2 regions of the Faecalibacterium duncaniae genome follow, and region 2 is predicted to be linked to the other one. Evidence: a T-box and tRNA genes for the amino acid it is inferred to sense, from the RefSeq annotation. Region 2 holds a T-box; the other holds one or more tRNA genes.
The links. The T-box of region 2 lies ahead of tyrS (tyrosine--tRNA ligase). A T-box ahead of a tRNA ligase gene usually reads a tRNA of that ligase, here a tRNA-Tyr.

Region 1: it has a tRNA-Tyr gene. The T-box ahead of tyrS (tyrosine--tRNA ligase) is inferred to sense a tRNA for this amino acid. The anticodon was not compared.

Annotation. Positions count from the first base shown of each region.
Region 1 is NZ_CP048437.1:1,046,961-1,061,912, reverse strand. Features, by position in the region: gene thiT (energy-coupled thiamine transporter ThiT) at 69-641, shown strand; tRNA gene GXM22_RS05090 (tRNA-Ala) at 787-862, shown strand; gene GXM22_RS05085 (hypothetical protein) at 971-1,309, opposite strand; tRNA gene GXM22_RS05080 (tRNA-Tyr) at 2,031-2,116, opposite strand; tRNA gene GXM22_RS05075 (tRNA-Thr) at 2,302-2,376, opposite strand; gene glmS (glutamine--fructose-6-phosphate transaminase (isomerizing)) at 2,443-4,263, opposite strand; gene GXM22_RS05065 (hypothetical protein) at 4,731-5,282, opposite strand; gene GXM22_RS05060 (DUF5685 family protein) at 5,279-6,148, opposite strand; gene GXM22_RS05055 (THUMP domain-containing class I SAM-dependent RNA methyltransferase) at 6,167-7,366, opposite strand; gene GXM22_RS05050 (S1 RNA-binding domain-containing protein) at 7,453-8,004, opposite strand; gene GXM22_RS05045 (septum formation initiator family protein) at 8,078-8,383, opposite strand; gene GXM22_RS05040 (hypothetical protein) at 8,429-8,899, opposite strand; gene GXM22_RS05035 (YabP/YqfC family sporulation protein) at 8,899-9,165, opposite strand; gene GXM22_RS05030 (RNA-binding S4 domain-containing protein) at 9,327-9,572, opposite strand; gene GXM22_RS05025 (HU family DNA-binding protein) at 9,727-9,996, opposite strand; gene GXM22_RS05020 (MazG family protein) at 10,036-10,767, opposite strand; gene GXM22_RS05015 (zinc ribbon domain-containing protein) at 10,961-11,407, opposite strand; gene GXM22_RS05010 (uridine kinase family protein) at 11,589-12,527, opposite strand; gene hemZ (coproporphyrinogen dehydrogenase HemZ) at 12,493-13,962, opposite strand; gene GXM22_RS05000 (MBL fold metallo-hydrolase) at 13,981-14,598, opposite strand; gene dtd (D-aminoacyl-tRNA deacylase) at 14,652-14,952, opposite strand, start outside.
Region 2 is NZ_CP048437.1:1,545,127-1,560,078, forward strand. Features, by position in the region: gene xseA (exodeoxyribonuclease VII large subunit) at 1-177, shown strand, start outside; gene xseB (exodeoxyribonuclease VII small subunit) at 155-370, shown strand; gene GXM22_RS07500 (polyprenyl synthetase family protein) at 383-1,264, shown strand; gene GXM22_RS07505 (divergent PAP2 family protein) at 1,293-1,763, shown strand; gene dxs (1-deoxy-D-xylulose-5-phosphate synthase) at 1,800-3,677, shown strand; gene GXM22_RS07515 (TlyA family RNA methyltransferase) at 3,674-4,477, shown strand; gene GXM22_RS07520 (NAD(+)/NADH kinase) at 4,512-5,363, shown strand; gene GXM22_RS07525 (arginine repressor) at 5,392-5,880, shown strand; gene recN (DNA repair protein RecN) at 5,899-7,575, shown strand; T-box leader at 7,610-7,862, shown strand; gene tyrS (tyrosine--tRNA ligase) at 7,929-9,146, shown strand; gene GXM22_RS07540 (ACT domain-containing protein) at 9,244-9,711, opposite strand; gene GXM22_RS07545 (CapA family protein) at 9,748-11,040, opposite strand; gene dapB (4-hydroxy-tetrahydrodipicolinate reductase) at 11,087-11,845, opposite strand; gene dapA (4-hydroxy-tetrahydrodipicolinate synthase) at 11,924-12,817, opposite strand; gene asd (aspartate-semialdehyde dehydrogenase) at 12,859-13,941, opposite strand; gene queA (tRNA preQ1(34) S-adenosylmethionine ribosyltransferase-isomerase QueA) at 14,095-14,952, shown strand, end outside.

The sequences.
Region 1 (14,952 bases), 500 kb from region 2:
CATGCGCCTGCCTTTTTGTGCGGGTGCATTTGTTTTTGTGTACTATTATCTGAGAAGAGGAATCTCCCATGTCAAAAACCTATTCCAAGACCCGCATTCTTGTGGAGTGCGCCCTGATGATCGCCATTGGCACCGTGCTGAGCAACATCAAGTTCTTCACCCTGCCCAACGGCGGCAGCGTTACCCTGCTGAGCATGCTGCCCTTTGTGCTGGTCTCCTTCCGCCACGGCGTGAAGTGGGGCCTGTTCACCGGCTTTGTCAACGGCTGCCTGCAGATGCTGCTGGGCTTCTGGGCACCCCCGACCCCGACCTTCCTGTATTTCCTGGGTGAAGTCCTGCTGGACTATCTGGTGGCCTTTATGGCGCTGGGCACTGCCGAGTTCTTTGCCCGCCCCTTCAAGAACCGGATGGTCGGCGTGGCCGTGGGCACCTTTATGGCAGGCTTCCTGCGCTTTATGTGCAGCTTCCTGTCCGGTGTGCTGGTCTGGGGCAACCTGAACGAAGGCCTGTCTGCCTGGACTTACAGCCTGGTGTACAACGGCAGCTACATGCTGCCTGAGACCCTGCTGACCATGGTGGCCGCCGTTCTGCTCTGCCGTGTGGCTCCGCAGATCTTTGACCGCCAGCACGCAAAGGCCTAACCCATCCTCACTTTGTTCCGCGCCCTGCCCGGCTCTGTGCCCGGCAGGGCTTTTTTGTTTTTGCAAACTTTTTCAAATTGGGTGTTGACAACCGCCCGCCCGGCTGGTATAATAACTCACGTCGCAAGACACCAACCGAATATGTGGGGGATTAGCTCAGCTGGGAGAGCGCTTGCATGGCATGCAAGAGGTCAGCGGTTCGATCCCGCTATTCTCCACCAAAAAAGCACTGTACTTCGTAGGAAGTACGGTGCTTTTCTTTTTTGTTCCGGCAAAAAGATCAGGGGTGCACCGCTCGCCATGCAGGCGGGCCAGTGACACCCCCGATCTCAAACGAAACCGTTATCTGATTTAACACCTGCAGTGTTTTCCGCGCCGTGCCGCCAGCTCCATGCCAAGGCCGACGGCAGAGCCGACAGCGCCCGCACCAACGTGGCAGGGTTTGGTAGCAGTGCCAGCAGTAAGGTTGGCTTCATTGCCCGTAAACAAAAACGTTTCGATGCAGCCAATACAGAGTTGCAGCAGATGCGGGAAACTGGTACAATAAAGACCAGAGGTAAGCTTATCGAATCCCCGCCAGCGCCCAACGTTTTGAACTTTGCAAGCACGTACGTTTTGTAGTACTGGGCAGAGCGTGGCATGGGACCGATGGATACAGAATGCATCATTCGTTCTTCCAAGGTTGCAATGTCTCAGCGCAATGGCACTCAAACCTGTTATTATTCCGAGCTTGGCTTTGTTGCCGTTGGGCAGGACGGAAACGTATCCAGCATTGGCCCGTTGGACGAGGGCGGAAAGAAATTGATGGAGGTGGTCAAAAAGCATGGAATTCCGCATTAGTGACGATGTAAAACTCGAAGAATGGTTTTGTCCCATTTACAATCGAAAAATCGACTGTGGACTATGCTTCGAGGTCTCCAATATTGGCGATGACATTCTCTGCCTGAAGGGCGACGACAAGCCGCCTTGCAGTTGGGAGATAGCCCACCAAATTTGTCTCAAGTGTCCTGTCTATGAAGAAATGGGATCGTAACAACCAAATAATGTAAGCATCTTTGCCCAGCCGCGCAGGGGCGCTTTTTTCATGCCGTATTCGCTCAGTTGGCAGAGCAGTTGTCTCCAAAAACCACAGGCCGCAGCTGTTCGAACCCACCCGCATGAAAACTCAATCCTTCTGCAAACAGAAAATCGCCAGCGTATCTCTACGCTGGCGGTCTTTTTATGGGCGCGGGTGGATTACGCAAGCCGCGCTGCTAAAAACAGCCCACCGGGCTGTTTTTGCCCCTTCTTCTGCGACGGGGCCGCAGCTGTTCGAATCCACCCGCCTAGCCTCCGGGAAGGTTATTACAAAACAGAAACTCCAGTACCCGGTTCGGATACTGGAGTTCTTGGTGGGCGCGGGTGGATTCGAACCACCGAAGCTGAAAAGCAGCAGATTTACAGTCTGTCCCCATTGGCCACTCGGGAACACGCCCATATTCTATTTGCAGTCATCGCTGACTGCCTGTATATTTTATCATCTGAAGTGGCATTTGTCAACTACTTTTTCCACGGATTTTCTCTTTTTCTGTCGTTCTCTATTTTCCTGCGTTTTACCGCAATAAAAGCACTTTCTATAACAGCAAAAGACCCCAAAACGTTTTCCGTTTTGAGGTCTTTTTGGAGCTGGTGACAGGAGTTGAACCTGCAACCCACTGATTACAAATCAGTTGCGCTGCCATTGCGCCACACCAGCATCGGTTACCTAGATAGTATACCACCAGCGGGCGGGTTTGGCAAGGCTTGATTTCTGATTCTACGATTATTCCACGGTCACGCTCTTGGCGAGATTGCGGGGCTTATCCACATCACAGCCGCGCAGAACAGCCATATAGTAGGCAAACAGCTGCAGCGGAACGATGAGCTGCAGGGGCATCAGCAGGTCATCGTAGTCATCCAGACGCACCACATAGTCGGCCACGCCATCGGGCACCACGGCATCCCGGGTGGTGAAGAGCAGGACCTTCGCGCCGCGGCTCTTGGTCTCCTTGACGTTGGAGATGGTCTTTTCGTAGACCTGCTTCTGGGTGGCAAGAGCGATCACCGGCACGCCGTCTGTTACCAGACTGATGGTGCCATGCTTGAGTTCACCCGCCGCATAAGCATCCGAGTGGACATAGCTGATTTCCTTCAGCTTCAGGCTGCCCTCCAGCGAGAGCGAATAGTCGAACCCGCGGCCGATGAAGAAGCAGCTCTGGGTATTGACGAAACGGCTGGCCAGATACTTGATCTGCTCACAATCGGCCAGGCGGGGCTTGATGACCTCCCCAGCCCGGAGCAGCTCTGCCGTCAGGCGGCGGATCTCGGCATCGGTCTGCATTCCCCGGGCGTAAGCCAGCCGCAGGGCGAACAGGTAGAGCACGCACATCTGCACCATGTAGGCCTTGGTAGAGGCCACGGCGATCTCAGGACCGGCATAGGTGTACATGACATAGTCCGCCGCGCGGGCAATGCTGCTGCCCACCACGTTCACAATGGCCAGCACCGGCACGCCCCGGCTCTTGGCCAGCTTGAGGGCGGCCAGCGTATCGCTGGTCTCGCCCGACTGGCTGATGATGATGACCAGGTCCTCCGGCCGCAGGATGGGGTTCCGGTAGCGGAACTCGCTGGCGATCTCCACCTGTGCAGGCACCCGGGCCAGCGCCTCAATGGCAGCCTTGCCCACCATGCCCGCGTGCATGGCCGTGCCGCAGCCCACCAGATGCACCGTGCCGATGCGGCGCAGCCGCTCATCCGTCAGCTCAGGAACGCGCAGGTCGGGCAGACCGTTCTCCACACGGGGGCTCACCGTGGCCGTGATGGCCGCAGGCTGTTCGTTGATCTCCTTCAGCATGAAGTGCGGGTAGCCGCCCTTTTCAGCGGCTTCCTGATCCCAGTTGGCGGTCAGAACTTCCCGCTCCACCGGCTCCGCGAACTCATTGTAGAAGCGGATGCCGTCGGCGTTCACCACCGCCATGTCCCCCTCTTCCAGCACGCTGTACCGGCGGGTATATTTCAGCAGCGCCGGGATATCCGACGCAATAAAGTTTTCCTCTTCGCCCCAGCCCACGATGAGCGGGCTCTCCCGCTTGACCGCGAACAGGGTATCCGGGAAATCCCGGAACAGGACAGCCAGCGCATAGCTGCCCCGCACCATGGCCAGAGCGGCGCGCAGAGCCTTGAGGGGCTCCCCCTCATAGCAGCTGTCGATGAGCTTGACCAGGACCTCGGTGTCGGTCTCGCTCTCAAAGGTATAGCCCTTGGCCACGAGCCGCTCCTTCAGCACACCATAGTTCTCGATGATGCCGTTGTGGACGATGCTCACCCGGGGCGTGGAATGCGGGTGGCTGTTCACATCGCTGGGCTCCCCGTGGGTCGCCCACCGGGTGTGGCCGATGCCGCAGCCGCTCCGGGCCAGGGCCTCCACCGCCAGCCGCTTGCGCAGCTCCGCCAGACGGCCCTTGCTCTTGACCACCCGGATGCCGCCCTCCAAAGCCAGCGCCACACCGGCGGAATCATAGCCGCGGTACTCCAGCTTTTCCAGACCATCCAGCAAAACATCCTGTGCGTTCCGTTTTCCAACATAACCAACAATGCCACACATACAAAACACCTCCATGCCGACAGCCCGGCGCAAAAAACGCGCGCAGCACAGCTGTCAGCCTCCTGTAACAGTTTATGTTCTTGTATGGCTTTCTTTGAGGGGATCTGTTACGGTATCACTGCCGATTTTTGCCCCTCTCTGCGGCTGGTATAGCCCATGGTCAGCCGGAGAAACATCCGCCGAATTTTTCGATGATTCCTCTCCTCGTCACCCTCACGGCTGTCACCCGTGTGGCCCGGCGCTTTGTGTCAACTGGTGGTAGACATCACTCCTCTCAATTAGAATCCTCTTAGACAAAGCCCTGCTATTAAACCCCACCGTCATCCCTTCGGGATGACACCGCCCCTACTAGGGGCGGCCTTGGCAGAGCAATACAGTTTGTGTATATAGGGAAACTTTACGAAATGCCAAAGACCCCACTATTAGGGGGGCTGGCGGGCGTAAGCCCGCCTGAGGGGTTTGACCCATTATCTTTTTCCCAGCATCTTATGCAGTTTCGGCCGCCACACCAGCTGATACACCTGCAGCAGGTTGTGGAGCGCCCGGTCATACAGCAGAAAAGCCACGTTGCCCATGGCAAGGGTGGCCAGCGAGACCACCAGCGCGGTGGTCTTCAGCTCCTGCGAAATGCTGCCCGCAGGCACCAGCAGCAGCACCAGCCCGTACATGGCCAGCACGGCACCGTTGCAGAGCAGCAGCTTGCACAGCACCCGCACCAGCGGCAGACGGATGCGCTCAAACCGGGGCTTGACCAGTGGGTAATACCCCAGCAGGAACACAAAGACCAGCGCCACCTCCTTATCCGGCACAAAGAGCAGGCTGAGCAGGCTCACCGCTCCGTAGGCTGTCAGGGCCATGGTCCTGCCGCACTCCACGCAGACCGTAGCGATGAGCAGGCTGGCCACCGCCGGGGCAATGAACATCAGCACCGGCACCACGGCCCCCAGCAGCATCAGGGCCACGCTCAGGGCAGCCGCCATGCCGCAGTAGGCCATCGCCCAGCTCTTGCGGGCCTTCACGGCAGCTCCCAGCGCACGGGCTGGTTCTCCGGGTCCAGCGGCTCCACCGCATGGCGCAGGCCCAGGATCATAATATTGTCGATCAGGCTCTTGTTCAGCTTGACATCCAGCATCCCGTAGGCGCGCACCAGATCGTTTGCCGCAGCCAGCGACTGCCGCCGGGCATTTTCCAGTGCAGCACCGGGGTCCTCGACACCATTGACCAGATACACATTGTACCGCTCGGCCCGCTTGTCATCGGCCACACGGCCCGCCTTATCCAGCAGGTAGAACACCCGCCCGATGCAGCTGCCGATATAGCGCATACTCTTGCGCTGGCTGTTCTCATCGGTGGCAAGCGTGGAGTAGAGCGCGCCGTAGATGTTGCTCATAGGCTCGGCAACCTCGGTGTAGTTCTTGGCGTTCAGGTTCATCTGAACGATCGCCTGCTCCTGCTCCTGTTCAAACAGCCGCTCCAGCGCGGGGTTCTCCCGCACGGCCTTTTCATAGGCGCGGCGGAGCAGGATGCGGTCGATGGTGCGCTTCACCCGCTGTTTGAAGGGCAGCTCGTCACTGCGGCGGTCCTGCAGCTTATGCCAGCCCAGCAGCACCTCCACCTGCGCGGCCAGCCGGATGCCCTGGGTCTGGCACATCATCGGCCTCCAGCAGAGCGTCCAGGGCAGGCGCACCTTTTTGCAGGTCGCCTCCCGCCCGGCCAGGCTGTCTGACAGCAGTGCAAACAGAACCCCGTTGTGCTGCAGCAGACTGCACGAGTAGAGCCCGTAGGTCGTGTTCAGCTGATACTGCACGCCCCGCAGGTACCATTGGTAGATATTATAATCCCGGATGGTAAGCTCCGGAAGATAAGGCCGCATCCGACCGTCCATGTCTTTTTGTTCTCCTGTTTACTTTTTCTTGAACTCAACGGTACGCTTCCCGTCAAAGCCCTGCTTGGGCATCGGCTTTGCCTTGTGCTCAAACTTGGGGGCCTCATAGTACATATACAGCTGGCAGGGGATCATACCGTTGTACATCTTGCGGCGCTTGTTGGCGCGCTTGCCGTAGTGGCTCTCAAACTCCATATCGGCAGTGATGGCGTACAGGCCCGCGCAGGGATGCTCGGCCATCTGCCGGCCCAGGGTGCGGGCCAGCTTGGCGGCACCCTCGATGGTGTTCATCCGCTCGCCGTACGGGGGATTGGTCAGAACGATGGCTTCGGGCTTTGCCGCAAAGTCAGCGACATCGGCCACCTCAAAATGGCAGCGCTTTTCCACACCGGCCAGCTTTGCGTTGGCATTGGCCAGTGCCACGGCGGCGGGGTCGATATCGTAGCCAAAGGCTTCAAAGCCCACATCCAGCTTGGACTCTGCCAGCGCTTTCTGGCGCTGCTCGGCCCAGAGGGAAGCGGGTACAAAGCTGTAACGCTCGGCGGCAAAGCGGCGCTTGAGGCCGGGGGCAATATTCATGGCCTTCTGGGCGGCTTCGATCAGCAGAGTACCGCTGCCGCAGAAGGGATCTTCCACCAGACTGTCGCGGCGGACACGGCCCAGGTCGGCAATGGTCGCGGCCAGCGTCTCACGGATGGGGGCCTCCATGGCGTTGCGGCGGTAGCCGCGCTTGTGCAGGCCCTCGCCGGTGGTATCCAGCATGATCTCGCAGACATTCTTGCGCAGCATGAAACGGATCTTGTACTCCGCGCCGGTCTCGGGCAAAACAGAGGTATGATGCTTGTTCATCAGGCGCTTGACCACAGCCTTTTTGATGATGCTCTGGCAGGCAGGCACACTGGTGAGCTGGCTGTTCAGGGAAGAGCCGGTCACAGGGAAGGCGGCATCGGCGGGCAGCAGCTCTTCCCAGGGGATGCTGTACACGCCGTCAAACAGCTCATCGAAGGTGGAAGCGGGGTAGGTGTTGAGGAGCAGCATCACGCGCTCCACCGTGCGCAGGTTCAGGTTGGCGGCAGCGATCATCTCCGGCCCGCCCGCAAAGGTCAGGCGGCCATCCCCTACCCGGATGTTCTCGGCCCCGATGCGGGTCAGCTCAAATTTCGCAGTTGCCTCGCAGCCAAAGAAGCAGGGTGCGATCAGTTCAAATTTTGCAGGCATTCTGGTTCCTTTCTTGTCCGTGGGCGTTGCCGCACCACCAAAAAACAGGCCCGCCCCGCTGGGGCAGGCCAGGTTCGTTCTATGGCTCAGCGGCCGCGGCGGGAGCGCGGTGCATAACCGCCGCCGCGGCGGTTGTTGGTCTCGTGGTCGAGGTCGGCCATCTTTTCCTCGCTCTGGCTCTTGAAGCGGCTCATCATATCCTCAAAGCTCAGGTTATCGCTCTTGGCCGGGGCCTTGGGCTGCCACACACGGGGTGCAGCGTCCCGGGCAGGGCCGCGCCCGCCCTCACGAGGGGGCCGTCCGCCGCCGCGGGAATTGCCGAAATGGCCGCCCTCGCGGGGGCTGTTCTGGCGCGGGCCGCCGGGCCGGGGCCCACGGTCACTGCGCGGCTGACGGGGTGCCGGCGACAGCAGCCGCTTGATGGACAGCGCGATCTTGCCGTCCGGTGCAATGTTGATGACCTGCACCTTCACAGCATCGCCGTCGTGCAGCACCGTGTTGATATCCTGCACATATTCATTGGACACCTCGGAAATGTGGACCATGCCCGATTTGCCCTCAGGCAGCGCAACAAACGCGCCAAAGGGCTTTACGCCGGTCACACGGCCTTCCAGTACGTTCCCTACCTCAATTGCCAAAACTCAATACTCCTTGCTCTCTTTTTGTGGGGGCACCGGGTCTGTCCGCAGAGCTGCCCGGCGGGGTGTGCCCTCAGTTGCCGGTCACATCCACAAAGATGCGCTCGTTGGGGGCTGCGTAGTTGTAAGAATCCCGGGCGACCCACTCGGTCACATCGTCAGCATCGCCGCTGAGGATGCGCTTCATCTCCTCGTTCTGGGTCTTTTGCTGTTCGATCTGCTCGCTCAGCGTCTGCAATTCCGCACGCCGGGAACTGATGGACACCTGATTGGAGATGTAGGCCACCAGCATACTCAACAGCAGCAGAATGAAGAAAAGACGAAGGATCGTCCGCACAAACGGGCTGCGTCTGCGCTTTTTCCGGGTGGTATTTGCCATTTTTCAGCGCCTCCTGTGCTCAGCAGGCCCGAAACGCCTGTACTCTTACTTTGATACGTTAGAATTATACAACAACCGCCGTGTGCTTGGCAAGTTCTTTTTCGGTTTTTTTGCGCTTCTTTTTTGCGCGCGGCGCGCTCTGGCCTGCTCCGCCCGGTTTTTGCGGGCTGCTGCCAGCGGCTGCAATGCCCGCCGGGCCAGCCGGAGCGGCCCCGCCGCCAGCCAGAACAGCCCCTGTTCCATTGCCTGCAGGGCAGGCCGCAGAAGCCGTTCGGCCCCAAAAGCACAGAGAAAGGCGCTGCCCGGCATATACCACCGCAGCACGCCCCCGGCGCTCAGGGCGGCGGCATAGCTCTGCAGCCCCAGCAGGACAGCCCCCACAAGGGCCATATCCGGCAGGAACGCCGCCCGCCCCCTGACCGGAAACACCGCGCGCACGCTGCCCAGCACAAGGCCCAGCAGGGCGCAGGCAGCCGCCTCCTGCCCGATGAGTGCGGGCGCAAGGGCCGGTGCCATCAGCGGAGCAGCCGGGACAGAAAGCCGCCCGGGGTGCGCGCGGCGGTGTACTCCACCGTGTCGATGCGGCCCGTCAGCTTCACTTCCCCGCTGTCGAGGTCGAGGCTGGTCACGTTGAGCTGTGCCCCGGCCAGCTGCAGCACGCCCCGGGCTGTTTCAATGGCGGCGCTCTCCGCATTGCACTGCAGTACCCGCCTGACCCCTGTTACCGTCAGCTTTTCCCGGTTCTCCAGGATGAGGTCGCTGTTCCCCGCCTGCTCTGCCATGCACCTCTCCCCCTTCTGGTGAAGGTTATGCAAACAGCTTGCGGGATAGAACCTCTCCGTCAGCCCTTCGGGCTGCCACCTCTCCTAATAGGCGAGGCAAAGATGCAGCAGCATAAACCTGGCTCCCCTATTAGGGGAGCTGGTGCAAAGCACCTGAGAGGTTATTCCGAAATGATTTCGTACATCTCCCGGGCCACATCCTTGGTGCGGGGCTCCACATCAGAGAGCACCTTTACCTTGATGGGCCGGTTGCCGAAGGTGACCTCGATGATGTCCCCTTCCTTGACCGCCTGGCTGGCCTTGGCGATCTTGCCATTGATGAGGATGCGGCCCGCATCGGCCACCTCATTTGCCACGGTGCGGCGCTTGATGAGCCGCGAAACTTTCAGGTATTTATCCAGTCTCATGTTATGATCCTCCAGAAAAGCAGGCCCTCTCCATCATTGCGCTTTGTCCACCGCCGCACCTCCGGACAGGGGAACTGGCAACGCGAAGCGTTGACTGAGAGGTTTTACAAAAAAACCGCCGGAACCACTGCGGCCCCGGCGGCAAAGATCAAACTTACAGGGTATCCTTCAGAGCCTTGCCCGGCTTAAAGACAATGCTCTTGGAAGCAGCGATGGTAATGGGCTCACGGGTGCGGGGGTTGATGCCCTGGCGCTCTGCGCGCTCACGGATCTCAAAAGTGCCAAAGCCAGAGATGGTGATCTTCTCACCCTCAGCCATTGCCTTGCTCAGTGCGTCGAAAGCGGCGTTGACAGCCAGCTCGGCGCTCTTCTTGCTCATCTCGGTGTTTGCTGCAACCTGTGCGATCAGATCGGTCTTGGTCATAATGGGGTACCTCCACAAAATTTTACTCAGCTTTTTCTATCAGACAGTGGCAGGGCGTTCCTGCTCGTCTGAATCTTCGGTCTTTTGCAGCAGCTCCTGACGGAACCGCCCGGATGCAAAGGTCAGGGCCTCTTCCGCGTCCACACCGGCCAGCCGCATGGCATTGGCCGCTGCAAACAGCAGCGCCCCGGCCCGCTCGGCGGCATTTTCCGGCACCGCTTCCTCCCAGCCTCGCTCGGCAGCCTTCAGGGCAGCGGCGGCATCCTCTGCCGTCTGCGCAAACGCGCCCTTGCGGGCGGCACGCTTCTGCATCTTCTGGGCATACATCAGGGCGGGCAGGGTAGCCGGAACCGTGTTCAGCTCATCCGCCAGCGTGGTGCGGCCCTTTTCCTTATTTTTGAGCGCATCCCAGCTGTTTATACCGGCATTTTCAGCCGCCGAAGAGGCAAAGATGTTCGGGTGCCGGAACACCAGCTTCTCGCACACCTCCCGGCAGACCTGCTCGAAATCGAACCGGCCCCGCTCTTCCTCAATGACGGTATGGAACGCCACCTGCATCAGCACGTCGCCCAGCTCCTCGCGCATCATGGCTGCGTCGTCGGCATCAATGGCTTCCAGCGCCTCGCAGGTCTCCTCCAGAAAATTCTTCCGGATGGAAGCGTGGGTCTGCACCTTATCCCAGGGGCAGCCGTTTTCTCTGTCACGCAGAATGCGGATGATCTGCAGCAGATCCTCCGCCGTGTAGCGTTCCCGTTCGGGCCAGTCCTGCATGGGTGCACTCCCCTTTCCTCTGCTCAAAAACCTGAGCTCGATTGTACCGCAGAATCTGCGATTTTTCAAGGGGACAAGCGCATTTTCCGGCTTTTCATTTCAATTGTTTCCAGAATTTTCACACTTTGCCCTGTTTCTGTGCAGAAAGGGCGGCATCCCCCTACGGGGACACCGCCCTTTCAAGGCTTTTGCGTTACAGCTGTGCGCCGCACCTGTTGCAGAACAGCGCATCCTCAGAGACCGGCGCGCCGCACTGGGGGCAGGTCTTTTTGTCCGTGTCAGGCTTTTTGTCCTTTTCCACGGTCGGCTCAATGGTGATGCCGCTGTCCTCGGCGGGCTCCTCGTCCAGATCGTGGGTGATGACCTCGGCAGCGGGGCCAAGGCTCTCTTTGAGGGCGTTCAGATCTGCCTCGATGCTGCCGATCATCTCGATATACTTATCCACAAGGGGCTGGTTCTCCTCGTTGCCCTTGGCCAGGCTGTAGACCAGTGCACCCAGCTGACGCTGTGCCCGGGCAAGCTTGGTCTGCTCCGAGACGATCTTTGCCTGCGTTCTGCCGCGCTCTGCCAGATCCATGGCGGCATTGCGGCCCTTTTCCGCATATTCCAGACCCATTTCCTTGATCTTATTGAAATCCATAATGACACCTCTCTTACGGGCATTGGCCCTGTGTGTGCTGTCAGATGATGGTTTCATTATAGCGCACTCAGGCACTGATTGCAACGAATCCCTCACAACTTTTACAGTTTCGTGCGGATTTGGAAACAATTTTTTCGCATTTGAACAAGAGAATGGAACATTTTCCCCGCAGAGCGCGATTTTATTTTACGGCACTGCCGTAGAACTCCCGCAGCATACTGTCGGCGGGCAGAAGCTCCAGATCCAGCGGGACCACGTGCTCAAAGCGGCGGGCAGTCTCGTCCCAGAGCTCGGCGTTGTGGCCCTCCAGCGTGAACTGGCGGCGCACGATGCCCAGCAGCCTGGAGATCAGGCCCAGCTCATAGGTAAAGGAGGTGTCCAGCAGAAAGTCCGCCGTGGTCTTGAAGCCCTTGATATACCGGGTCTCGCCGTCCAGCACCCGGTCCCACATGGCAAGGGTCTTTTCGGGGCTGCGGCCCCGGGCGGCAGCGTCCCGCAGGGTGCGGCGGCACAGGCGGATGTCCTGGGTGTTGATGACCCGGCGGCCGTCGATGGCGTATTCCTCCCGCAGGCCGGCGTAGATGCGGTAGACATCCTCCGCAGGCACAAGGCCGGTGAGCTCCGGATTCAGGGCATGGATGCCCTCCACGATGCAGACACCGCCCTGCAGGTCCACGGCCTCGGTCTCGTCGGAGCGCCGCTCGTTGGCAAAATCATAGATGGGCAGGGTGGTCCGGCCCGTCTCGCTCAGCTCATGCAGGCACTGCCGGACAAGGGGCAGATCCATGGTATCGGGGTTTTCGTAATCCAGGGTACCGTCGGGCAGTCGGGGGTAGAACTCCGCCCCACGGAAAAAATTATCCAGGCTGACCACATGGGCGTATGTTCCCTGCCGGATCAGCTCCTCGGCCAGCTTGTGGGCGCTGGTGGTCTTGCCGCTGGCCGACGGGCCGGTGAGCATGACGATCTTGGTGCCGGAAAGGCGCACCTTTTCGGCGGCGTACTTCACGCGGTCGCGGTAGCTCTGCTCACTCAGGGCGGCAAGTTCCTGCGGACTGCGGGCGGCAACGTTGTACAGCCCGACTTCAACCAGACGTTTCGGGACCCAAATCGTGATCATAAAAATCAGCCACTCCTTTTTTGCGCTCCAGTACCTCCGCAAAGCGCTGGATATACTCTGTCGGATACTTGAAATTGAAGATGCGCTGCATCCGTCGGCCGCCGTCGGCCACCAGCTTGGTGCTGCCGCCTGCTCCGGCCGAAAGGATGGTCTGGACTTCCTCCATGATATAGATATTATAGTACCCCTCGTGGCCCGGCTTGCACCAGCCCACATTTTCCAGATTCTGCAGGGTGTTCTTCTGGCGATAGAGGTAATAGGGGCGATATCCTGCATCGGCCAGCAGCTGGCATTTTTCCAGCATGGCCGCTACGTCTGCGTAGTCGTTCTCCTTCTGGTCCTCGATGACGATGCGGGAGGCCCGCTTGAGGGTCAGGGTGTGAACGGTGATGTTCTCAGGGTTCAGCGCGATGGCCTGCCGCAGGCTGTGCTCAAAGCCCGCGACCGTATCGCCGGGCAGGCCCGCGATGAGGTCCATGTTGATGTCCTCATGGCCCGCCCTCCGGGCATCGGCATAGCAGTCCAGGATATCCTGCGCCGAGTGCCTGCGGCCAATGCCCGCCAGCACCTCGTCCGAGAAGGTCTGGGGGTTGATGGAAATGCGGGTGGCACCATACTCTTTGATGACAGCCAGCTTTTCGGCATCGGTGCAGTCAGGGCGGCCCGCCTCCACCGTGTACTCCACCACCTTGGAAAGGTCAAAGTTCTCCCGCACCGTACCCATGAGCTGGCGGAGCTGGTCAGCGGACAGGCTGGTGGGGGTGCCACCGCCGATATAGATGCTGCACAGCTTCAGTCCCGCCTTGTCGGCCTGCTCCCGGATGGCCTCCACCTCTCTGCACAGGCAGTCCACATAGGGCTGCACCAGCTTGCGGTCCCGGTCAAGGTTGCAGCTGACAAAGCTGCAGTAGCTGCACCGGGAGGGGCAGAACGGGATGCCGAGATACAGGCTGTACGTTTTGGGGGCGCTGCCCAGCTTCAGGATGGGCTCCTGCAGGTCGGCGATGGCCTTGGCCATGTCGTACTTCTGCCGGGAGCAGTCAAAACGCTCCAGAAAGAACCGGTCGATGTCGGCTTCGGTCCAGCCCGCGGCCCGCTTGTCGTGGATGAGCCTCACTGGGCGCACGCCGGTCATCTTGCCCCAGGGCGGGCGGATGCCGGTCCAGCTCCGCAGCAGGTCGTAGGTCAGGCTGGCAAGGGTGAACTCCACCGTCTCGCCGCCTGCTTCCACGGGGCGGGGCAATGGAGCCGCCGCATCCCTGCTCTGGCCCTGCTCCCGCACCATGGCGTACAGACTATCCTCTTTTTTCTCGGCCCAGACACAGTCCTCGCCCTCTTCCGGCGGGGTGAGGGTGAGCGGAGCCATAGGGTAAAACAGGCGCACCAGATGCTCCACCTCGTAGCCGGAGGGCAGGCCGGTAATATAAATCTTCATGTTTTTCTCTCTTTATCCTTAAAAGTCCGCATTCCCGCCGCGCAGGGCGCTGCGGATATAGTAATTGTTCGCCAGTTCCTCGCCAAGGGTGGAAAAATCCCCGTGGCCGGGCAGCAGCTGGGTCTCTTTGGGGATGGGCAGGCCCGCCAGCTTGCGCAGGCTGGCATCCATTTTCTGCATACTGCCGCCCTCCAGATCGGTGCGGCCAATGCTGCCCTGGAACACGGTATCGCCCACAAAGAGATAGTCCCCGCACAGCAGCACCACACCGCCCTCGGTATGGCCGGGGGTGTGCCAGACGGTAAAGGTCAGCTCATCCACGGTGAGCTTTTCCCCCTCCTGATAGCCGCTGTCCGCGCTTTTCAGGGGAAAGAGCTGGCTGCCCCTGCAGTCGGCAGGCTCACAGTAGATCCGGGCCTTCCACTCCCGGCTCAGCACCCCTGCACTGCCCACATGGTCATAGTGGCCGTGGGTGCAGAGGATGGTGGTGAGCGTCGCGTTGTTCTCTTTGAAAATTTTATCGTACTCCTGCACTTCGGCGGCGGGGTCAATGACCACTGCATGGCCCGCATCGGAGATCAGGACAAAGCTGTTGGTATAAAGCGGCGCAGCGCCGAGAAGATGAAATGCTTTCATATCCTATATCCTTCTAACTGTTCAGATGTTCCGGCTTTGCCGGGGGCGGGCCGTTACGAGTGGTGCACCCACTCGTCCGTGTCGATGACAATGGTGCAGGGCCCCTCGTTCACCAGAGACACCTGCATATCCGCGCCGAACTCGCCGTGCTGCACGTCTCTGAGGCCCTGCCGGTTCATCTCGGCAAGGAACAGCTCGTAGGCATCCACCGCAAGCGGGGCCCGGGCCGCTTTGATAAAGCTGGGGCGGTAGCCCTTTTTCGTGTCGCCGTAGAGCGTGAACTGGCTGACCACCAGTGCCGAATAGCCCAGGTCCTTTGCACTGAGGTTCAGCTTGTCGTTTTCGTCCTTGAAG
Region 2 (14,952 bases):
AACCCCTACGGTGTGCTGGCCCGCGGCTATGCCATGGTGCAGGACAATAGGGGAAGGATCTGCACGCCGGATGCGCTCCGGCCCGGGCAGACCTGTAAACTCCGGGGCACGGAACACCGCGTGACCTGCACGGTCAATACAGTGGAGGAACTGGATGAGAGCACCCAAAAGCTTTGAGGATGGAATGACCCGGCTGGAAGCCATCCTTGAACAGATGCAGCAGCCGGAAACAACGCTGGCGGAATCGGTCAAACTCTATGCCGAAGCCGCATCCCTGATGGATTATTGTAACGGTACGCTGGAAAAGGCCACGCTGCAGCTGGATGAGATCGACGCGCAGCGGGCCCCCCGGCCGGATGCCGCACATTAAGGAGGAAGTTTCATGGATTACGCGAAGCAGTATCAAGAGTATCTTGCCCGGGCAAATCAGGCACTGGAAAAGGCCTGCGAGACTTTTTTGCCCGAGGAATCTGAGGTCTGCCGGGCTGCCCGTTACAGCCTGCTGGGCGGCGGCAAACGCATCCGCGCAGTGCTGGTTCTGGCCGTGTGCGATATGCTCAACGGCAGCGCTGAAGCAGCCGAGCAATTTGCGGCGGCGGTCGAGATGCTGCACTGCTATTCTCTGATCCATGATGACCTGCCCTGCATGGACAACGATGACCTGCGCCGGGGCAAGCCCAGCTGCCACAAGGCCTTTGGTGAATCCACTGCTATGCTGGCCGGCGATGTACTATTGACCGAGGCGTTCAACGTGGTCGCAAATGCGCCGGCTTCGCCCATTGTCAGTGTGCAGGCCGCAAAGGCCTTGGGCGCTGGTGCGGGCAGCCATGGCATGGTTTACGGGCAGGAGCTTGACCTGAAATATGAGGCACTGGCTGCCACCGAGGAGCAGCTGCGGCTGATCCACCGGAACAAGACCGGTGCGCTCATCAATGCTGCTGTTCAGATGGGTGCTGCCGCTGCTCAGGCCAATGAGACCCAGTGCAAGGAGCTGGAGGACTATGCTTTCGGCATTGGTCTGGTGTTCCAGATCGTGGACGATGTGCTGGATGTGACCAGCACCGCCGAACAGCTGGGCAAACCCATTGGCAGCGACAGTGAGAACGGCAAGACCACCTTTGTGACCTTGTATGGGGCCGAGGGTGCCATGGAGCTGGCAAAAAAACTGAACAACGAGACCTGCGCCTCCCTGCACGAGGAATTTGGCGAAAAGGCCGCTTTCCTGGAGCAGCTGGCAAAAGAGCTGCTGGTGCGCCGCAGCTGATCCGAAAAAATAAGAAGGTGGAACTACCATGCAATTTATCCATAGCGTCCTGACGTTCAATGAGATCCTTACAGTATCCCTGTTGTCCTGGTTTGTGGCGCAGGTGCTCAAGACCATCATCAACTTCGTCCTGCTGGGCAGGTTCCAGCTGGAGCGGATGTGGGGCGATGGCGGTATGCCCAGTGCCCACAGCGCCACGGTAACGGCCATGGTCATTGCTACGGCACGCAGCGAGGGTATCCATTCGGCTATCTTTGCGGTGGCCGCAGTTGTTGCCATCATCACCATGCACGATGCTATGGGTGTGCGCCGCGAGACCGGCGAGCAGGCCAAGGTGCTGAACAAGATGCTGGAGCAGTGGATCGAAGTGACCGAGAAAAACAATCCCTTCCTGCAGAATATGCACCTGAAAGAGATGGTTGGTCACACTCCGCTGCAGGTTATGGCCGGTTTTGCACTGGGTATACTGGTCGGCTTCCTCTATCCTATGGGCCTCTGAGCGCCCCATTTCAAAACGTGAGAAGGACGTGAATTTATGAATTCGCCTTTGCTGGAGAAAATCTCTCAGCCCAGCGATCTGAAAAAGCTGTCCAGTCAGCAGACCGTGCAGCTTTGCGCAGAAATCCGTGAATTTCTTCTGGATAACGTATCAAAGACCGGCGGCCATCTGGCATCCAATCTGGGTGCTGTGGAGTTGACGGTGGCTCTGCACCGGGTGCTGACCACCCCCACGGATGAGATCGTGTTTGATGTGGGCCATCAGTGCTATACCCACAAGCTGCTGACCGGCCGCCGCGAGGGCTTTGCCAAGCTGCGGCAGCTGGATGGCATTTCCGGTTTCCCGAACCCCAACGAAAGTGAGCATGATGCTTTTATTGCCGGTCACGGCAACACCGCGCTCTCGCTGGCTGTGGGCATTGCCTGGGCCAAAAAGCTGCGGGGCGAGCCGGGACAGGTGGTTGCCCTCATTGGTGACGGTGCCTTTACCGGCGGTATGGTCTACGAGGGGATGAACAATATCGGCGGGCTGGACAATCTGCTGGTCATCCTGAACGACAACAAGATGTCCATTTCCAAGAATGTGGGCGCGTTGTCCCGCTACCTGAGCCATCTGCGCACCACCAGCCGCTATTACGATGCCAAGGAAAATGTGCGTTCCTTTCTGGATGGCGTGCCTGTCATCGGCCCGCCGCTGAAATCTGCGATCCAGAACAGCAAGGCTATGGTGCGCAGGGCAATGTATCATTCGACCATGTTTGAGGATATGGGCTTCCACTATTATGGTCCTTTTGATGGTAACAATGAGCCGGAGCTTGAAGGAATCCTGCGCGATATCCACAGGCAGCCCGGCCCCCATTTCCTACATGTCGTGACCAAGAAAGGCAAGGGCTATGCCCCGGCTGAGAGCAACCCCGGTAACTTCCACGGTGTTTCGACCTTTGATCTGGTCAACAGCATCCCAGACCCTGAGGTGGCTCCCAAGGAGTCTTTCTCGACGGTGTTCGGCAATGTCCTGAACAAGGAGGGCGCGGAAAACCAGAAGATCTGTGCCATCACGGCCGCAATGAAGTATGGTACGGGCCTGCAGTTCTTTGCACACACCCACCCCAAGCGCTTCTTTGATGTGGGCATGGCAGAGCAGCATGCTGTGACCTTTGCAGCGGGCCTTGCCAGCCAGGGAATGCTGCCGGTAGTCTGCATCTACTCCACCTTCCTGCAGCGTTCCTATGACCAGATCATCCATGATGTGAACCTGCTGAAGGAGAATGTTGTCCTTGCCATCGACCGTGCCGGTTTTGTTCCGGCAGACGGCGAGACCCATCAGGGAATCTTCGACCCGGCCTTCCTCAGTCAGGTGGGGATCCCTGTCTATTCGCCCTCCAACTATGCCGAACTGCGGCACTGGCTGCCCATCCTGCTCAGTGATGAGATGCAGGGCCCCCGGGCAATCCGGTATCCCCGCGGTGGTGAGAGCGTAGCACTGGCGCAGTTTGGCTGTTCCGGCAGGGAATATGACCGGCTCTATACCGCCCCTGATGCCAAGGCTGTAATGGTCAGTTACGCCGACGAAGTCGAGGATGTGCTGACTGCGGCGAAGCTTCTGGGCAAAGAGAACGTTCCCTGTGATGTTTATAAGCTTGTAAAGATATATCCCTTTACACCTGAGCTTATTTCTGAAATTTCAAGATATGACGTTGTTTTGTTTGCGGAGGAATGCGTAGCCTGCGGCGGCATCGGTGAGCATCTGGAAATGGCTCTGCAGAAAGCAGGCTGGCAGGGTGCTTATATCCACCGTGGTGTGGAGGATGTGCGTCTGCCCCATGCGACGGTTCCGCAGATCAAGCAGAGCACCGGCCTGGATGCTGAACATCTGGCACAGGCCATCCGTACATGGAAAGGAGCAGAATCTTGAAGATTCGTTTGGATCAATATCTGGTTCAGCATGGTCTGATCCAGAGCCGTGAGCGCGCCAAGGCGATGATCATGTCCGGCGTGGTCTTTGTCAATGAACAGAAGGTAGACAAAGCCGGTGAGATGATCAAAGAGGATGCCAAGGTGGAGGTGCGCGGCCATGATATCGGTTATGTCAGCCGCGGCGGCCTGAAGCTGGAAAAGGCGATGCAGTGTTTTCCGCTGACCCCCAAGGGGAAAGTCTGCATGGACATTGGCGCATCCACCGGCGGCTTTACCGACTGTATGCTGCAAAATGGGGCAGTCAAGGTCTACGCAGTGGATGTGGGCTACGGTCAGCTGGCATGGAGTTTGCGCACCGATGAGCGAGTGGTCAATATGGAGCGCACAAACATCCGCAACGTGACCCTTGACCAGCTGGCAGAGCCAATCGAGTTTTTCAGTGTAGATGTCTCTTTTATCTCGCTGCATCATATTTTCCCGGTGGCGCAGGCCATCACCACTCCGGACGCTATGGGTGTCTGCCTGGTCAAGCCTCAGTTTGAGGCTGGCCGCGAAAAGGTGGGCAAAAACGGCGTTGTCCGTGACCCTGCCACCCACCGTGAGGTGCTGCACAATGCCATGGGCTATGCTGCTGCCAACGGCTTCAAGGTCTGCGGACTGGATTTCAGCCCCGTCAAGGGCCCTGAGGGAAACATTGAATATCTGATGTTCGTTCAGAAGAGCGATGAACCCGGTGCGCTGGATGATTCGGTTGCTGAACAGGTGGTGGTATCCAGCCATTCTACGCTGGACCGCTGAACCATAATCCATAAAATCAGGGAGGGCGCGGACGATGACCGTCTACATTTCCCCAAACCCCGGCAAGGCTATGGCCTACGGCATTTCCCAGCGTGCGGCGCAGATCCTGCTGACCCATGGGGCACAGGTGCTGATGCAGGACGGCCTGCAGGCCGAGTGCATGACCATGGGCGTGGAGTATCTGACCCAGAAGGAATGCCTGGAACGGACGGATGTCATCCTGACCATCGGAGGAGATGGCACCATCCTGCATGAAGCCAACCTCTCACTGGAATACAGAAAGCCCATTCTCGGCATCAATCTGGGCCGGTGCGGCTTTCTGGCTACCTGTGAGGTCGATGAAATGGAAGCCAAGCTCTCCGCCGTAGCCCGGGGTGAATATTTTCTGGATAACCGGATGCTGCTTTATGTCCGTGTGCTGGGGGATGACAGCTGGGAGGGCCATGCCCTGAATGATGTGGTTATGACCAAGGGCCGCCTGCAGCAGGCAGTGGATTTCAGCATCTATTGTGATGATATCCTGGTGGAGCATTACCGGGGCGATGGTGTCATTGTGGCAACGCCCACCGGCTCCACCGCTTATTCTCTGGCGGCAGGCGGGCCGATCCTTGATTCTCAGACCAAGGGCATCGTTGTCACACCCATCTGCCCCCACAGCCTTGCCAGCCCGGCCATGGTTTTTGCGCAGGAGCGCAAGATCAACCTCTGTGTGGGCCAGGTGGCAGATGAAGAAGTTTTTATCAGTTGTGATGGGAATGCGGGCTATTCCGTAAAAGCCGGAGCCACCGCGGAGGTGCGGCTGTCTGATCAGGTCGTGCAGCTCATCACCTTCAGCAAGGCCGACCAGTTCCAGGCCATTGACCAGAAACTGCGCGGCAGACGATGACACAACCACAACGAAGGGAGAAGATCACATGGGACGCACCAGCCGAGGGGATAACAAAAGCAAGCAGCAGCGGCAGCAGACCATCCTGCGTCTGATCCAGGAGAATCCCATCAGCCGACAGGAGACTCTGTTGGAGTACCTGAGCAAGGAAGGTTTTGATGCCACACAGGCGACCATTTCCCGCGATATCCGGGAGATGAACCTTGTCAAAGCTGCCACCACCACCGGCTACCGCTATGTTTCCAGCCACAGCGAGGCACTTAACCCCAAGATGCAGGCCCGGTTTGAGACCATCTTCCATGAATCTGTCCTGGGGGTGGACTTTGCGGGCCATGTGGTGCTGGTAAAGTGCTACTCTGGCATGGCCAATGCGGCCTGCGAGGTGTTTGACGCACTCAAGTGGAAAAATGTGGTCGGCACCCTTTCTGGTGACGATACCTTTCTGATCGTGGCCCGCTCAGAGCGGGACGCAAAGACCATTTGCACCGAGCTTGGGCATTACATCGGGCAGAAATAAAGGCAGGAGAGAACGAACATGTTGAGCAGTCTGCAAATTGAAAATGTTGCAGTCATCCAGAAGGCCAACGTGCATTTTGAGAAGGGCCTGAATGTCCTTACCGGCGAGACCGGTGCGGGCAAATCTATCCTGATCGACTCCATCAATGCCATTCTGGGCAACCGCACCTCCAAGGATCTGGTGCGCACGGGGGCTGCAAAAGCAGTCATCCGGGCGGCATTTGATGATGTTCCGCCTGCAGTGCTGGACAGCCTGGAAAAGGCAGGATATGAGCGCTCAGAAGCGCTGACCCTGAGCCGTGAGATCACTGCCGAGGGCAAGAGCACCTGCCGCATCAACGGAATGCCTGCCACAGCAGCCATTCTGCGGGAACTGTGCGGTGGGCTCATCAACATCAACGGCCAGCACGATTCCGTAGGCCTGTTGAACCCGGCCCGCCATGAGGGTATCCTGGATGCCTACGCCCAGAACGGGGCGGTGTATCAGGAGTATTATGCTGTTTACCGGGAGCTTATCAAGGTCAAAAAGGAGCTGGATGCCATCATCACCGATGAGGGTGAAAAACAGCGAAAGATCGATCTGCTGAGTTATCAGGTACAGGAGATCGAGGATGCCAGCCTGACCGCAGGCGAAGAGGAGACGCTGATGGCCCGCCGTAAGGTGCTGGCAAATGCCTCCACCATCCGGGAGCGCATCTCCCAGAGCTATGCGCTGCTTTCGGGCGGAGATGATGCCCCGGGTGCCGTTGATCTGCTGGGGGAAGCCTCCAATGCGATCGATGGAGCCGCCCAACTGGACAGCGGCCTTTCTGCTGCCGCCGGACAGCTGCTGGATCTTTATTACACCGCAAAAGACCTTTCTGCTGACCTGATCGGGCGGCTGGAGGGCTACGAGACGAATGATGCAGAGCTGGATGAGATCGAACAGCGGATGGATCTGATCTACAAGCTCAAGCGAAAATACGGTGATACTGTGGAAGATATCATCGCCTTTGGACAGCAGGCAAGGGAAGAGCTGGACCGCATCCAATTCTCACAGGAGCGGACAGAGCATCTGCAGGCTGAAAAGCATCGGCTCTATGTACTTGCCCGGGATAAGGCCGAGGTGCTGACCCAGACCCGCCTGAAAGCCTTTGAGGAATTGAACAGGCGCATCTCCGGCACACTGGATTTTTTGAACATGCCCGGTGTCCGCATGACCCTGCGCCATACCCGCGGCCCGTTGGCCAGCCATGGCCAGGACAGCGTGGAGTTTTATATTTCCACAAACCCCGGTGAGGATCCCAAGCCGCTGGCAAAAATCGCTTCCGGCGGTGAACTGAGCCGTATCACGCTGGCAATCAAAAATGCCATGGCCGATAAGGACGCAGTGCCTACGGTCATCTACGATGAGATCGACAGCGGCGTATCCGGCAAGGCGGCCAGCCGCATCGGTGAGGTGCTCAAACAGAGCGCAAAAGATCACCAGATCCTCTGCATCACCCACACAGCGCAGATCGCTGCACTGGCCGACTGCCATCTGCTTATCCAGAAGAATATCACGAATGAGCGAACCTATACCGAGATCCACCCGCTGGATACCGAGGGAAGAGTGGACGCACTGGCGCATATCATTTCTGGTGACCATGTCACGGAGCTTTCCCGTGCCAATGCCAGAGAGATGCTGGGGCTGGCCGAGCATGAAACCGGTGATTGACAACCCTGCTGATTTGTGCTAAACTGATTTTTGTTGAAAGACGTTGAAGGGAACAAGTACCTTGTTAGTGTCTGCCCAGAGAGACCCCGGTTGGTGCAAGGGGTGTGCAGAACAACAGGGGAAATACCTCCCGGAGTTGCAGGCTGAATGCTTTGGCTAGTAGGCTGTGCCGCGTGCGAGCGTTACAAACGCAGGAGTGTATCCCATCTCTGTGGGGCGCACTCGTGAGGCCGTTTCCGTGAGGGGGCGGCAAACAGAGGTGGTACCGCGATTTTCTCGCCCTCTGCCAAATTCATTTTTGGCAGGGGGCGTTTTCTTTTGTCCTCTGCCCGATAAAACAGGAGGATAATCCCATGACCCTTTACGAAGAACTGCAGGCTCGCGGTCTGGTAGCCCAGATCACCGACAATGAGATCATTGACCTCATCAACAACGGCAAGGCCACTTTCTATATTGGCTTTGACTGCACTGCAGACAGCCTGACTGCAGGCCATTTTATGGCCCTGACCCTGATGAAGCGCTTGCAGATGGCTGGCAATAAGCCCATTGCCCTGATCGGCGGCGGCACCACCATGATCGGTGACCCCTCTGGCCGTACCGATATGCGCAAAATGCTGACCAAGGAGGATATTGCTCACAATGCAGCCTGCTTCAAGAAGCAGATGGAGAAGTTCATCGATTTTTCTGAGGGCAAGGCTCTGATGCTGAACAATGCCGACTGGCTGCTGAACCTGAATTATGTTGAGCTGCTGCGTGATGTGGGTGCCTGCTTCTCCGTCAACAACATGCTCCGCGCCAAGTGTTATGAGCAGCGCATGGAGAAGGGCCTGTCCTTCCTTGAGTTCAACTACATGATCATGCAGAGCTACGACTTCTACTACATGTTCCAGCACTACGGCTGCAATATGCAGTTCGGCGGCGATGACCAGTGGAGCAACATGCTGGGCGGCACTGAGCTGATCCGCCGCAAGCTGGGCAAGGATGCCTACGCGATGACCATTACTCTGCTGACTGATTCTCAGGGCAAGAAGATGGGCAAGACTGCAGGCAATGCGGTCTGGCTCGACCCCAACAAGACCAGTCCCTTTGAGTTCTACCAGTACTGGCGCAATGTCGGCGATGCTGATGTGATGAAGTGCATCCGGATGCTGACCTTCCTTCCGCTGGAGCAGATTGATGAGATGAGCACCTGGAAGGATCAGCGTCTGAACGAGGCCAAGGAGATCCTGGCCTACGAGCTGACCAAAATGGTGCACGGCGAGGAAGAGGCTGAGAAGGCCCAGAACGCTGCCCGTGCCCTATTCAGCGGTGCTGCCGACACTGAGCACATGCCCTCCACTCAGCTGACCGAAGCGGATCTGACCGATGGCTCCATCGGCATCCTGACCCTCATGGTCAAGGCCGGTCTGGCCGCTTCCAACGGCGAGGCCCGCCGCCTGGTTGTGCAGGGCGGTGTCCTGGTGGATGGTGAAAAGGTAGCTGCTCCCACTGTCAGCTTTACCGCTGATCAGCTGAAGAACGGTATCGTCATCAAGAAGGGCAAGAAGATCTACCACAAAGTGACCCTGTAATCTTTTAGAAACAGCGTATGATAAAAGCCCGGCGGTATCCATAAATCGGATACCGCCGGGCTTTTTACGTTTGTGTAATGTTTATAGAGAAGGGCACTTACAGCTCAAAGGCCTTCTTCAGCACATCGTAAGCGGAGTCCTCGTTCTCACTGCGCACCAGCAGAGAAATATCCAGATCGCTGGTGGTGATGAGCAGAACCTCGATGTCAGCCATGGCCAGTGCGTTCAGGGCCCGGGCAGCTACACCGCAGTTGGTGACCATGTCCTCACCGAAGAGGTTCAGTTTGGAGTAACCGACGCTGATCAGCGGGGAAGCCTTGGCATCCTTGTCGAGATTGGCGGCAGAGATGGCCTTCATCACCAGTGTCAGATCACTGGCAGATGCGGTAAAGCTGAAATCAATGTTGGTACCGTGAGGGGCGCTCTGACTGATCATATCTACCACAACGCCGGTATCGGCAAAGATCTGCAGGTAGCGGGCCAGGCTGTTGCCCTTGAACTCCACATCCTGCACACTGATCATCATCAGGCTGGGCTCAATGTTGATTTTGGAAACACCATACATAATGAACACTCCAATCTGCCCCAAAGGGCTGCAAATTCAGGCGAGCGTCAAAAACGCGCTGTTAATATTGGCTTGTAATACGTTCTGAATGTACTCTATCCCAAAGCTGGGGTAGGCGGCCCGGACACCGTGCGCCTGCGCCAGCTCCGACGTGTAATCCCGGAAGAGGTAGGTGCGGACGTTGGATTTACCGGCATCATAGTGGGTCACGGTGGGATGTAATTGCGGGGAAGCGACAGCGCAGTGAACGCTGCCATCCGGGTCCGTCGTCTTGTTCAGCTCCAGTGTCAGGATGGCACCGATGAGTTGATCCGGTTTGCTCTGGGTGCTGAGGAAATTTCCCAGGGAATAGGCTACAAAGGTCTGGCGGCCATCCACAGAGGTTTTCCACTCGGCATCCTGCACCACATGAGGGTGCGTGCCCAGAATAACATCCGCACCCCAGTCGGAAAGCTGCTGGGCGAGGTCCCGCTGGGTCTGGGTGATCTTGTGGCTATCCTCCACGCCCCAGTGAACTCCCACCACCACGAAATCGGCCAGCTCACGCGCCCTGCGTACCTGTTGTTCCATCACATCCCGCTGGCTGGTGTAGATGACATTGGCTGTCATTGCACTGCTCTGCGGGATGCCATTGGTGTGGTCGGTGTAGGAGAGGTAGGCGATCGTCACACCGTTTACCGTCTGCAGGGGGATAGTACCATAATCGCTCTTTCCGTACCACAGGCCGGTCGTGACCACATCTTCCGGCATCTCGTCCCAGAACCGCAGCGTTGCTGCGATACCTTTGGCACCTTTATCGTAGGTGTGGTTGTTGGAAAGACTAAACACCCGGATGCCTGCCCGGTAAAGAGCCTCTGCGCATTCACCGGGGGTAGAAAAGCAGGGATAGGTGGAAGGCTCCAGTTCCTTGCTGCAGAGTGTTTCCTGGTTGATCCAGTTTACATCCTGCGCGGCATAAAAATCCAGCAGGTGCTCGTAGCAGTAGTCAAAATTATATCGCTGGCCTTCCGCTGCCCGGCGGGCTGCCTGTTTGTAGATGGGAGCATGGATCAGATTATCCCCGGTGGCCGAAAAACGCAGTGTGGTTGTAACAGGCTGCGGTTCCGGTTCGGGCGGGGGAACGCTTTCAGCGGTCGAAGGCTCGTCCTCAAAGGGGCCAAGTACGATGCCGGGAGTCTGGAAGCGCCAGAAGCCAAAGCAGGCCAACGCCGCACCAGCCACCAGCAGCACTCCCATCATCCTCAGAAAAACGGGTTTTCGTTTTCGCCGGTTCTGCGGTTCGTGCCGCGCATGTCGTTTCGTGGATGCCGCGTGTCTTGCCTGCTCCATTCCGTCAGCCCTCCTGCCGCTCAAAATGGTGGAAGACGCAGAGACCTTACAGCTCTGCGATCATGTTACCCATATTGTACAGGCCCGGCTCCTTTTTTGCAAGATAGACAGCAGCATTTATTGCGCCATTTGCAAAAACACTGCGGGAATATGCAGTATGCTTGAGGGTGATGACCTCGTCCGGACCGCAGAACAGCACCTCGTGGTCGCCCACGATGCTGCCTCCGCGCACGGAGCTGATGCCGATCTCCTTGGGGTCGCGCTTCTGGCGTACAGAGGAACGGTCGTAAACATAATGATATGCGCCGTTATTCTCTTCGTTGATGGCATCGGCCAGCATCAGGGCAGTGCCGCTGGGGGCATCCAGCTTGTTGTGGTGGTGCTGCTCCACGATCTCCACATCATAGTCTGCACCCAGAATGGCCGATGCACGCTTGCACAGCTCCGACAGCAGGTTGATGCCGATGGACATGTTGGCGCTCTTGAACACGGGCACAATGCGGGACAGCTGCACCACCTTCAGCTGCAGCTCTTCGGAAAGACCAGTGGTGCAGACCACGATGGGCATCTTGTGTGCTTCGCAATAGGTCAGTGCCTTTTCCACAGCAACAGGAGCGCTGAAATCAATGATGACATCGCCCTTGCCGTCCAGCTTATCCAGACTGTCGTATACGGGGATGCCGTTCTGCTCACCGTCCTGCTGGTCGATCCCGGCGACCACGCGGCAGTCACTCCGGTTTGCAATCATCTCGCAGAGGGCGTGACCCATCCGGCCGCCAATGCCCTGAATGATAATATCCGTCATTTTTGTTTCCTCGTTTTCTGTTGTAACGGCAAATGCCCGGGAGGAACCATTTCCACCGGGCATTGTGCGCTGTTTTGTTTATTCCTGAATCAGACCTTCGGCCTCCAGTGCCTGCTCGATCTTCTCCTTGTGGGCATCACTGGGCTCGACCAGCGGCAGACGGCAGGGACCGGCCTCCCAGCCCAGCACATTCATGGCGTACTTGACAGGGATGGGATTTACTTCGCAGAAGAGTGCATCCGCCAAGGGCAGGATCTCCAGCTGCAGCTTGCAGGCAGTTTTGGTGTCGCCCTCAAACCATGCCTTGCAGCAGTTGTGCACCAACTCAGGCTTGACATTGGAGACCACACTGATGACACCTTTGCCGCCCAGAGACAGCAGGGGGACCACCTGATCATCGTTGCCAGAGTAGATGTTCAGCTCGTCGCCGCACAGCTGAGCGATCTTGGCCACCTGAGAGATGTTGCCGGAGGCCTCCTTGATGCCGTTGATGAGCGGATTCCGGCTCAGCTCCAGTGCTGTCTCGGGGGTGATGTTCAGACCGGTACGGGAAGGTACATTATACAGGATAACCGGGATGCCGCCCGCCTCGGCCATAGCGGTAAAGTGGGCCACCAGACCTGCCTGTGTGGTCTTGTTGTAATAGGGGGTCACAAGCAGCAGGGCATCGGCACCGCAGGCAGCAGACTTTGCTGCCAGTGCACAGCCGTGATCGGTATCATTGGAACCAGCACCCGCAATAACAGGCACCCGGTGATTGACCGTCTCGACCGTAAACTTGATGGCGGCCAGTTGCTCCTCATCGGTCATGGTAGAGCATTCGCCGGTAGTTCCGCAGATCACAATAGCATCGGTGCCCCGTGCGATCTGATCTTCAATGATGCGGCCCAGCTCATCAAAGTTGATGCTGCCATCTTCGTACATGGGGGTGATGATTGCCACCGCCGCGCCGGTAAAGACAGGATTCTTCATAGTATAAAACTCCTTTGTACGCTCCGTCAGGAACGTGTTGTTCAGTCAAAATAGCCCTTTGCTGCCAGCAGCTCAGCCAGCAGCACGGCACCGCCGGCAGCGCCGCGCAGGGTGTTGTGGCTCATGCAGGCGAACTTGTAGTCAAACAGGGTGTCCTCGCGCAGGCGGCCGATGCAGACAGCCATGCCGTTCTCTGTGTTGCGATCCAGCTTGGGCTGAGGACGATCGGGCTCAGTGAAGTAGTGCAGGAACTGCTTGGGTGCGCTGGGCAGGTTCAGTTCCTGTGCAGGGCCGCGGAAGTTAGCCCAGGCCTCGAGCATCTGCTCCTGGGTGGGCTTTTTGTCAAAGCTTACAAACACGGCGGCGGTGTGGCCGTCAGAAACGGGGACACGGAAGCACTGCGCAGTGATCGTGGGCTTCTCGGCGTTGACGATCTGATCGCCCTCGATGTGGCCCCACAGCTTCAGCGGCTCGCGCTCGCTCTTCTCTTCCTCACCGCCGATGTAGGGGATGACGTTATCTACGATCTCGGGCATCCGGTCAAAGGTCTTGCCTGCACCGGAAATGGCCTGATAGGTGCAGACCAGAGCCTTGTTGACACCAAACTCCTTCATCAGAGGATGCAGGGCAGGCACATAGCTTTGCAGGCTGCAGTTGGACTTGACCGCAATGAAGCCGCGCTTGGTACCCAGACGCTTGCGCTGGGCAGGGATGATCTCAATGTGGTCCGCGTTGATCTCAGGCACGACCATGGGAACATCCGGGGTAAAGCGGTTTGCGCTGTTGTTGGAGACCACAGGGCACTCGGCCTTTGCGTAAGCCTCTTCCAGTGCCTTGATCTCGGCCTTGGGCATATTGACTGCGCAGAAGATGAAATCGACCTGAGAAGCGACCTCTTCCACCTTGGCGGCATCCAGCACGACCATCTTCTTGACGCTCTCGGGCATCGGGGTGGTCATTGCCCAGCGGCTGCCAACGGCATCCTCATAGGTCTTGCCTGCGCTGCGGCCGGACGCGGCCAGCGTGGTCAGCTTGAACCAGGGATGATTCTCAAGCAGGGTCACAAAACGCTGCCCCACCATGCCCGTTGCACCAACGATACCAACTTTATACTGTTTTTCCATTTCCAGCACCTTTCCTTTCAATAAAAGCAAATTTACATCGAACACGGCTTGCAAACCAGCCGACCTTGCAATATAATAGATACTGTTTATACAGATTTTATGATAACATTGATACGGCACTCGTGTCAATCATCGGAAAGGCAAATGCAAAGTATGTTAAAAAAAGATTTTTGGTATGATTTACCCAAAGAACTCATTGCACAGGAGCCTGCAGACCCCAGAGACTCGGCCCGGCTCATGGTTCTGAGCCAGAAGGACGACAGCATCCAGCACCGGATCTTCCGCGATCTGCCGGAATATCTTGAGCCGGGTGACCTGCTGGTGGTCAACAACTCCAAGGTGCTGCCCGCCCGCATCGTGGGTGTCAAGCAGCCTACCGGTGCTGTGTGCGAGCTGCTGCTTCTGCGGCAGGTCAAGGGAGATCAGTGGGAGTGCCTGGCAAAGCCCGGCAAGCGGATGCAGCCCGGCACCAAGGTCAGTTTTGGTGACGGCACCCTGACCGCTGTGGTGGACGAAACGCTGGAGGATGGCAACAAGTTTGTTACATTCTATTATGACACCGAGACCCTTTATGAAAAACTGGATGAATTTGGCAAGATGCCATTGCCACCCTACATCACCAAGCAGTTGGAAGATCAGAGCCAGTATCAGACGGTCTATGCCAAGGAGCTGGGCAGCGCTGCTGCACCCACGGCAGGCCTGCACTTCACCCCGGAGCTGATGGATACCATCCGTTCCAAGGGTGTCGGCATTGCCGAGGTTACCCTGCATGTGGGTCTGGGAACCTTCCGCCCCGTGCAGGAGGACGAGATCTCGGATCACAAGATGCACAGTGAGTGGTATTCCATCAGCGAGGAGACTGCTCAGCGCATCCGGGAAACCAAGGCCGCCGGGCACCGCGTGATCGCCGTTGGCACCACCAGCTGCCGTACGCTGGAAGCCGCCGCCGCAAAATATGGTGAGATCAAGGCCTGCAGCGGCAATACCTCTATTTTTCTCTACCCGGGTGTC